Regions from separate parts of the Pseudarthrobacter sp. WHRI 8279 genome, predicted to be linked through region 1. Evidence: predicted binding sites of a transcription regulator. Region 1 holds the regulator's gene; the other holds the start of a gene.
What was found. Region 1 encodes LexA, which represses DNA repair genes until DNA is damaged. Its sites were predicted from a motif close to TCGAACANNTGTTCGA; they were not measured.

Region 1 (4,416 bases):
GCGCAGCACCTCCCCGAAGGTGATGGCTACGTCCTCCACGGTGTGGTGGACATCGATGTGGATGTCACCTGTGGCTTTGACGGTCATGTCGATCAGCGAGTGCTTGCAGAGCGCCGTGAGCATGTGGTCGTAGAAAGGTACCGACGTGTCGATGTCCGAGGTGCCGGTGCCGTCCAGGTTGATTTCCACGAGCACGGACGACTCACTGGTGGCACGTTCCATGCGCGCAGTGCGGGCCGCAGCCACGTTCGATCCGGTGGTACTCATGCTTTGGGTCCTTTTGGGCAGATGGGGTGGTTCAGGGCGTCCAGCGCCGCTGCTTCCAGTCTAGGCGGGAAGCGTGGCCTGGCTTGCAAGGATGCTTTCCAGGGATGTGAGGAAGGCTGTGGTTTCGGTCTCAGTTCCGGCCGTGACCCGGAGGTGGCCGGGAATCCCCACGTCCCGGATCAGCACTCCGGCGTCCAGCAGCTCCTGCCAGACCTGGTGCGGGTTCTCCAGTCCGCCGAAAAAGACGTAATTGGAGTCCGACGCTGCGGGCTTGAGGCCCATCCGCGTCAGCTCCGACACGATGCGGTCCCGCTGCTTCTTGATGTCTTCCACATCCGCCATCAGTGCCTCGCGGTGCTGGAGGGCAGCCAGGGCAGTGGCCTGCGTGATGGCTGAGAGGTGGTACGGCAGCCGGACCAGGCGGAGGGCATCGGCAACTTCGGGTGCGGCAGCCATGTAGCCCAGTCGGGCTCCGGCCAGCGCGAATGCCTTGCTCATGGTCCTGGACACGATCAGCCGCTCCCGGCCGGGCAGCAACGTCAGTGCGCTGGGCGTCCCGTCGTGTGCGAACTCGTGGTATGCCTCATCGACAATGACGATGGTCTGGCTTGCTTCGCCTGCCTCGTACACGGCCTCCACGACATCCAGCCCCAGCCCGGTCCCCGTGGGGTTGTTGGGCGAACAGAGGAAGACGATGTTGGGCTGCAGTTCCTTGACCTGCCGCGCTGCCGATTCAGCGCTGAGGCCGTAGCCTTCGGCGCGCTCTCCGACGATGTATTCGGTGTCCGTTCCGCTGGCCAGCAGCGGATACATCGAGTACGTGGGGGGAAAGCCGAGCGCTGTGCGTCCGGGACCGCCGAATGCCTGGAGGATCTGCTGGAGTACCTCGTTTGAGCCGTTCGCAGCCCAGAGGTTGGTCTCATCGAGGCCGTGGCCCAGATATTCCGCCAGCGCTTTGCGCAGTTCCGTGAACTCCCGGTCCGGGTAGCGGTTCAGGCCCGCGGCGGCTTCGGTGACTGCCGCACTGATGGCCGCCCTTACGTCCGCCGGAACACCATGGGTGTTTTCGTTGACGTTCAGGAGGATGGGGACGTCCAGCTGGGGCGCACCGTAAGGGGTAAGCCCGCGGAGGTTGCTGCGGAGGGGAAGCCGGTTCAGGCGTTCTAGCTGGTCATTCACCTGAACAGTTTAGTGCCCGTGCCGGAGGGCGGAAAATGTGACGGGTTCCTGTTCGCCCTCGGCATGCGCCCCCGGCCCATTCCATGGAGCAGCCCCCGCTGGTCCGGACCCTGCTGCCGGCTATGGCAGCTCAGCCGGCGGGAACGAACAACTGCTGGCCGGGGAAGACTGCGCCTGCGGAGAGGTTGTTGAGCTGCACGATGTCGGCCACAACATCGCGTGCGTCGCGATCAGGCGCCACGGCGGCTGCGATCCCCCACAGCGACTGGCCGGGCTGGACCGTCACGGTGACCGCGGAGGTCGTCTGGAGCTCCGCGTCTGAGTCGGAGGCTTTTGCCGGGGAGTTGAAGAAGCCTGCCAGCGAGAGCAGCAGGGCGGCCAGAAGAACCAGGGGAATACCGATCAGCACGATGCGGCCGCGCCGGGTCAGCCGCAGGGGCGGAAGGGGGGCCGGCCGTTCCGGCTGCCGCTCTTCAGGCCGGGACAGAAGGTGCTGCACAGAGAGCAGCTGTGGACGTGAACCCCGCGAAACAGATGTAGCTGACATGAACTGAGCCCTCCTGGACCATACTGTGCTGCCCGGATGTTCTGCTCCGACGCCCCCTAGGGCTTTCCGGTGCCACTTTCGAATGGCCGGCGTTCGCAGTAGAACATATGTTCGAACTTTGCTTCTTCTGTTTTAGCACCTATCAACGAACATTGTCGAGACTCGCTAGAACAAATGTTTGAAAAAGCAGTGTGGCTGGCCTAGTTTTGAACGAAAGAACAACCACCCGGACAGTCGATCAGCAGGGTCTGACATTATGGGGCGGGATCGTCCAGGGCCTTGCCGTGGATAGGCCCGGCGGACACCGAAAGGCATTGGCGAATATGGCAGCAGCAGCCGCCGGGGGCAGGGCAACCGCGCAACCGAAGAGGACCGCCAAGGGCCTGACGCCACGGCAGAAAAAGATCCTGGAAACGATCCAGCGTTCCGTCAATGTGAACGGCTACCCCCCGTCCATGCGGGAAATCGGAGATACCGTGGGCCTGGCCAGCCTTTCCAGCGTCACCCACCAGCTGTCCCAGCTGGAAAAACTGGGCTATCTGCGCCGTGACCCGAAGCGTCCGCGCGCCATGGAGGTCCTGATGCCCCTGACTTTGGACGGCGGTGCGGCCAAACCCGCCAGCCAGCCATCAGCAGTGCCCCCCAGCGGTGGCGCCACTGTCACGGAGCTGCCCACTGCCCTTGACACTGCGATGGTTCCACTTGTTGGCCGCATCGCAGCCGGTGGTCCCATCCTGGCCGACCAGCAGGTGGAGGACGTTATGCCGCTCCCCCGGCAGCTGGTGGGCCAGGGCGAACTGTTTATGCTCCGGGTGGCCGGGGATTCCATGGTGGACGCGGCCATCTGTGATGGCGACTGGGTTGTGGTGCGCCGCCAGGCGGATGCAGCCAACGGCGAGATCGTCGCTGCCCTCCTCGACGATGAGGCCACCGTCAAGACATTCCGGCAGCGTGACGGCCACACCTGGCTGCTCCCCCAGAACACCCAGTACGAGCCAATCCTCGGAGACCACGCCACCATCATGGGCAAGGTCGTTTCAGTGCTCCGCTCCCTGTAGCCAGGTTCCCCCCGCCCCGGGGGCACAGCAGGCTCCGGCAGTGTTGGGCCCTGCCGGGCCAAACACTCAGCTCGGCCAAACACTGCCCCGCCCAGGCGTCAGGCGTTCTCGCCGGCCAGCCTCTCCAGGGCCGCGATTGCCGTCTTCCGGTCCGTTGTGGACCAGAACGGCGGCAGCGCTTCCCGGAGGAACCCTGCGTAGCGCTCGGTGGCAAGCCGTGAGTCAAGCACAGCCACCACTCCCTTGTCCCCTGTGGAGCGGATCAACCGGCCTGCGCCCTGGGCGAGCCGGATGGCGGCATGGGTGGCCGAAACCGACATGAAGCCGTTGCCGCCAGCCTGTGCCACGGCCCGGGAGCGCGCCGTCATGAGGGGATCGTCCGGCCGCGGAAAGGGAATCCGGTCTATCACCACAAGGCGGCAGGACCCGCCAGGGACATCCACGCCCTGCCACAGGGACATGGTTCCGAACAGGCAGGTATCGGGCTCGTCGGCGAACTGCTTCACCAGGGCGGTCATGGTGGAATCGCCCTGGCAGAGGACCGTCATGTCCAGCTTGGGGCGGAGGGCTTCGGCGGCTTCCTCTGCGGCGCGCCGGGAGGAAAACAGGCACAGTGCGCCGCCGCCGGAAGCGCGGATGAGCGCCTCGAGTTCGTCAAGTGCTTCCGGGGATGCGCCCCTTCCGGGCTTCGGCAGGTGCCCGGCAACGTAGAGGATGCCCTGCTTGGGGTAGTCAAAGGGCGACCCCACGTCCACGCCTTTCCAGCGGGGGGCACCCTCGCCCACGAGTCCCAGCCCGCCGGCGGCAGGCTCAAACGCTGAACCAATGGCCAGCGTGGCAGAAGTAAGTACAACGGTGTGCCCGGAGAACAGGCCTTCCCGCAGCCGCCCGGCCACGGACAGCGGCGCAATGTTGATCAAAGCCGGCGCCGTCTCATCCGGCTGGGAAAATTCCTGCGCGGGATCAAAGGCGCTGGCGCGGGAAAACCACACCACTTCGCGGTTCTCCCGGGCAGCGAGGAGCCGTTCGCAAAGTTCCAGGATGAGCATCAGGCGGGACCGCGCAAGCTGCCTCCCGCCGTCGGGCGTGGCATTGCCGTCCCCCTTCGAATCCGAGAGGGCGGCGCGGCAGGCATCACGCAGCTGGTCCACGCAGTCCAGCTGTTCTTCATTCAGCCCGTTGGGCAGCAGTCCGTTCGGCACTGCGGCGAGGGCAAGTTCCAGGTTGGCGGCCGCGGCGTTGAGCGCGTCAACGGTGATGGCGGTGTGCTTGCGGGCTCCGGCGGCAGCCGCATGGACCATGGCCACGGACAGCTGTCCGGAGACCGCCCCCGTGACCCGGTCCTGGAGTTCGTGCGCCTCGTCC
Region 2 (4,416 bases), 1.8 Mb from region 1:
AGCGTCATGGAGGAGGCGCCGGCCTGCTCTCCGGCCGCGGAAAGGCCCTGGCAGAGCCGGGCCAGCACCAGCAGGGCGGGAGCCCACCAGCCGACGGTGTTGAAGTCCGGGAGGCAGCCGATCAGGAAGGTGGAGGCGCCCATCAGCAGGAGGGTGAACATCAGGACCTTCCGGCGGCCCACCCTGTCACCGAAGTGCCCCAGGATGACGGCGCCCACGGGACGGGCCACGTAGGCGAAGCCGAAGGTTGCGAAAGACATGATGGCGGCGTTGGCATCGGCGTCGGGGAAGAAGACCGTGGGGAAGATCAGCGCAGCGGCGGAGCCGAAGATGAAGAAGTCGTAGTATTCGACTGCGCTGCCCAGGAAGCTGGCGACGGCTGCTTTCTTGGGGGTGCGGCCCTGGGTGTCAGTGTCCGTTCCGGCGGACGGAAGTGTCTGGCTCATGGAGTTCCTTTGTGTGACGACATTGTCGCGGGATGGATCTGGGGGTCGCAGCCGCCGCTGCCTTGGTGCGGGCGGGGCGCGATGCGGCTGAGTCCGAAAGAAGACCCGGCGAGTAGCCACATGGTGAGAGCTACTTGTGCGATACAGCAATGATGGCTGTGAGGGCAGTCACCTGTCAAGAAAATAATCACCATCTAGAAATAGCTCTCACATTGTGGCAACATCGAGGTATGAGTGTGAACCGAACCACAGCTGACGATGACGCAGCTGGCGATATCAAGGCCGACGCCAGGCAGGCCAGGGCAGACCGTACTGACATGGTGGGCAAAGCCCTGGGCCTCCTGGTCCTCCTGGGGGATGAGCCCCGCGGTGCGAGTGCCGCGGAAATCTCCCGGCGGGCGGACCTGCCCTTCAGTACCACGTACCGCCTGCTGGGTTCCCTGACGCGGGACGGGTTCGTGGACTACGAGCCGGACGGCCGCCGGTACCACCTGGGCCTGCGGATCTTTCAGCTGGGCCAGCGGGTCTCGAACCACCACGGCTTCGCGGGCGCGGCCCTGCCGGTCCTCCGGCGCGTGACGGAACAGACTGGCGAGGCCACCATCCTCAGTGTCCGCGACGGCGACCACTACCTCACCGTGAACAAAGTGGACGGTCCCCAAACGTTCCGCGTCACCAGCGATCCGGGGCATCTTGGCGCGCTCCACACCACCTCCGTAGGCAAGGCGTTGGTGGCATTCGCAGAGGACGGCGAGCGGCAGCGCCTGGTGGAGGAGTTGGAGCTTGCGCCGCTGACGGAATTCTCCATCACGGACAGGGACGCCTTCCGGGCTGAAATTGAGCAGGTCCGGAGCAGCGGCTACGCCGTGATGGATGAGGAGAACGAACTGGGCATGCGTGCTGTCGCTGTTCCGGTCTTCAACTCACAGGGCCATGCGTTTGCCTCGCTGGCAACGGCCGTGCCGGTCTTTCGCCTCAGCGTGGAGCAGCTGGTTGCACATGTGCCGTTGCTGAAGGAGGCCGCTGCCGAGTTGTCGGCGAGGCTGCCGCAGCGCTGATTTCTTCCACCATTCCACTCATGTTCGCATTACGAACATGAGTGCGAATCGAGAACATATGTTGTATCGTAATTTCCAGCACCGGAACTGCCGCCCAGCGCGGTGGGCGGTGCCGTACCAAAGGAGCTGCACGGATGAGTAATCGAACTGAGTCCTACCTGGTGGGACTGGTCGGCGATGGCGTGATGCCGTCACTCACCCCGCCCATGCACGAACGCGAAGGGGATGTGCAGGGCCTGCGCTACCTTTACCGGCCCATCGACCTCCTGGAACTGGGCCTTCCCGGCGAATCCGTGGGTGACCTCCTGAAGAGTGCCCGCACCCTCGGCTTCAACGGCCTGAACATCACCCACCCCTGCAAGCAACTGGTCCTGCAGCACCTGAATGAAGTGTCACCGGACGCGCAGCGGCTTGGAGCCGTGAACACGGTGGTGATCGAGGACGGCCGGTTCATAGGACACAACACCGACTTCTCCGGTTTTGCCGCCGCGCTGGCTTCCGGCCTCCCCGCCGCAAAGCTGGACCGCGTGGTCCAGCTGGGCGCCGGCGGGGCGGGTTCCGCCGTCGCCTACGCCCTCCTTACCGCCGGTGTCCGCCACCTGGACCTCGTGGACATGGACGCCGCCCGCGGCGCCGCCCGCGCGGCTGAACTGGCCGGTTTCTTCCCGGGCAGCACCGTGGCGGCACGGACGACGGCGGAGCTGCCGCAGCTGATGCGGCTGGCTGACGGGCTGGTGCACTGCACTCCCGTGGGCATGGCCGCGCACCCCGGCGTCCCGCTGGACCTGGACCTCTTGGAGTCCCGCCACTGGGTGGCGGACATTGTCTACCGCCCCATCGACACCGAACTGGTCCGCGCCGCCCGCGCCAAAGGCTGCCAGGTGCTGGACGGCGGCCGGATGGCGGTGGGCCAGGCGGCCGACGCCTTCCGCATCTTCACCGGCCTCGAAGCGGACCCGGACCGCATGCGCAGCCACTTCCTGGAGCTTGTGGCCGCCGAGGAGGTGGCCGCCTGATGCGCACCGGAATCGCCACGGTGTGCCTCTCCGGCACGCTGAAGGAAAAGATGCAGGCCTGCGCCATTGCGGGCTTTGACGGCATTGAGATTTTCGAGCAGGACCTGGTCACCTCGCCGCTGACCCCCGAGGACGTGCGGAAAATGGCTGCCGACCTGGGCCTGGGGCTGGACCTCTACCAGCCGTTCCGGGACTTCGACGGCGTCACGCCGGACCTGCTCACAGCCAACCTCCGCCGGGCCGAGGCAAAGTTCAAGCTGATGTCCCGCCTGGGCATGGACACCATCCTGGTCTGCTCCAACGTGGCCACGGCAACAATCGACGACGACGGCCTCCGCGCCTCCCAGCTCTCCGAACTTGCGGAGCTGGCCGGGAACCACGGCGTCAAGGTGGCCTACGAGGCCCTGGCGTGGGGCAAGTACGTCAACGACTACGAGCATGCGTACAAGCTGGTGGAGATGGTGGACCACCCCAACTTCGGCACCTGCCTGGACTCCTTCCACATCCTCTCCCGCGACTGGGACACCGCGCCCATCGAGGCGTTCAACCCCGAAAAGATCTTCTTTGTCCAGGTGGCGGACGCCCCCAAGCTCTCCATGGACGTCCTCTCCTGGAGCCGCCACTACCGCGTCTTCCCGGGCGAGGGCCAGTTCGAGCTCGGGAAATTCATGGGCCACGTGGTCCGGGCCGGCTACTCCGGTCCCGTGTCCCTCGAAGTCTTCAACGACGTCTTCCGCCAGTCGGATGTGGACCGCACCGCGGTGGACGCCATGCGTTCGCTGATCTGGCTGGAGGAACAGAGCGCAACATGGCTGGCAAGCACCTCCGCAAGTGGTGCAGCCGGCTCCGGTGCCGCGTCCCGCCGTCGTTATCCCATGGAACTGGCCACGCTGCCCAAGGTGAGTGAACCCGCAGGCTTCAACTTCGCCGAGGTCAAGGCGGACGACACCGCGCAGCTGGAAAAGCTCCTGGGGCAGCTCGGCTTCGGGTTCGAGGGCAGGCACCGCACCAAGGATGTCCAGCTGTGGACCATGGGCCAGGCCCGCGTGATCATCAACGAGCAGGCAGCCGTCCATGCCGAACCCGCCATCGCCGCCCTGGGCTTCGACGTCGATTCGCCCGTCATCGCCTCAGCCCGGGCCCAGCAGCTCAAGGCGCCCGTGGTGGCCCGCAAGGTCCAGGCCGATGAGGAAGTCTTCCAGGGCATCTCCGCGCCGGACTCCACCGAGATCTTCCTGTGCCAGGGCAGCCCCGACGGCACCGCCGCCTGGACACGTGAATTCGGGGAGGGCCTGGAGCACCCCTCGAGCGGCGCCAGCGCCGTCATTGACCACGTCAACCTCGCCCAGCCCTGGCAGCACTTTGACGAAGCTGTCCTCTTCTACACCAGCGCCCTGGCCCTGGAACCGCAGCCCTTCGCCGAAGTGCCCAGCCCCAGCGGACTGGTGCGCTCCCAGGTCATGCAGACCTCCGACGGCGCGGTGCGGCTGGTGCTGAACCTGGCGCCGGTGCAGCAGGCGCAGAACGAAGCCCGGAAGACGTACCAGGAGCACATCGCGTTCGCCGTGGCGGACCTTGTGGCCACCGCCCGGGCCGCCCGGGACCGGGGACTCGAGTTCCTGCAGATCCCGGCGAACTACTACGAGGACCTGGACGCCCGGTTCGACCTCGAACCCGGGTTCCTGGCCACCCTCAAGGAGCTCAACCTCCTCTACGACCGGGATGCCGACGGTGAATTCCTCCACTTCTACACCGCCACGGTAGGCAGTGTGTTCTTTGAAATGGTGGAGCGCCGCGGCGGCTATGACGGGTACGGGGCGCCCAACGCACCAGTCCGGCACGCGGTCCAGTACGACTCGCTGCACCGGACCTGAAAAGCCCGCAAGGCACCACCCA

Region 2: the regulator LexA is predicted to act here: its motif matches at 1,555-1,570, upstream of ABRP28_RS14950 (shikimate dehydrogenase).

The regions. Positions count from the first base shown of each region.
Region 1 covers NZ_CP168162.1:664,901-669,316, reverse strand. The annotation lists gene hisB (imidazoleglycerol-phosphate dehydratase HisB) at 1-267, opposite strand, end outside; gene ABRP28_RS02995 (histidinol-phosphate transaminase) at 328-1,446, opposite strand; gene ABRP28_RS02990 (LysM peptidoglycan-binding domain-containing protein) at 1,577-1,993, opposite strand; gene lexA (transcriptional repressor LexA) at 2,317-3,051, shown strand; gene ABRP28_RS02980 (ATP-dependent DNA helicase) at 3,150-4,416, opposite strand, start outside.
Region 2 covers NZ_CP168162.1:3,238,823-3,243,238, reverse strand. The annotation lists gene ABRP28_RS14960 (MFS transporter) at 1-446, opposite strand, end outside; gene ABRP28_RS14955 (IclR family transcriptional regulator) at 677-1,504, shown strand; gene ABRP28_RS14950 (shikimate dehydrogenase) at 1,639-2,520, shown strand; gene ABRP28_RS14945 (TIM barrel protein) at 2,520-4,394, shown strand.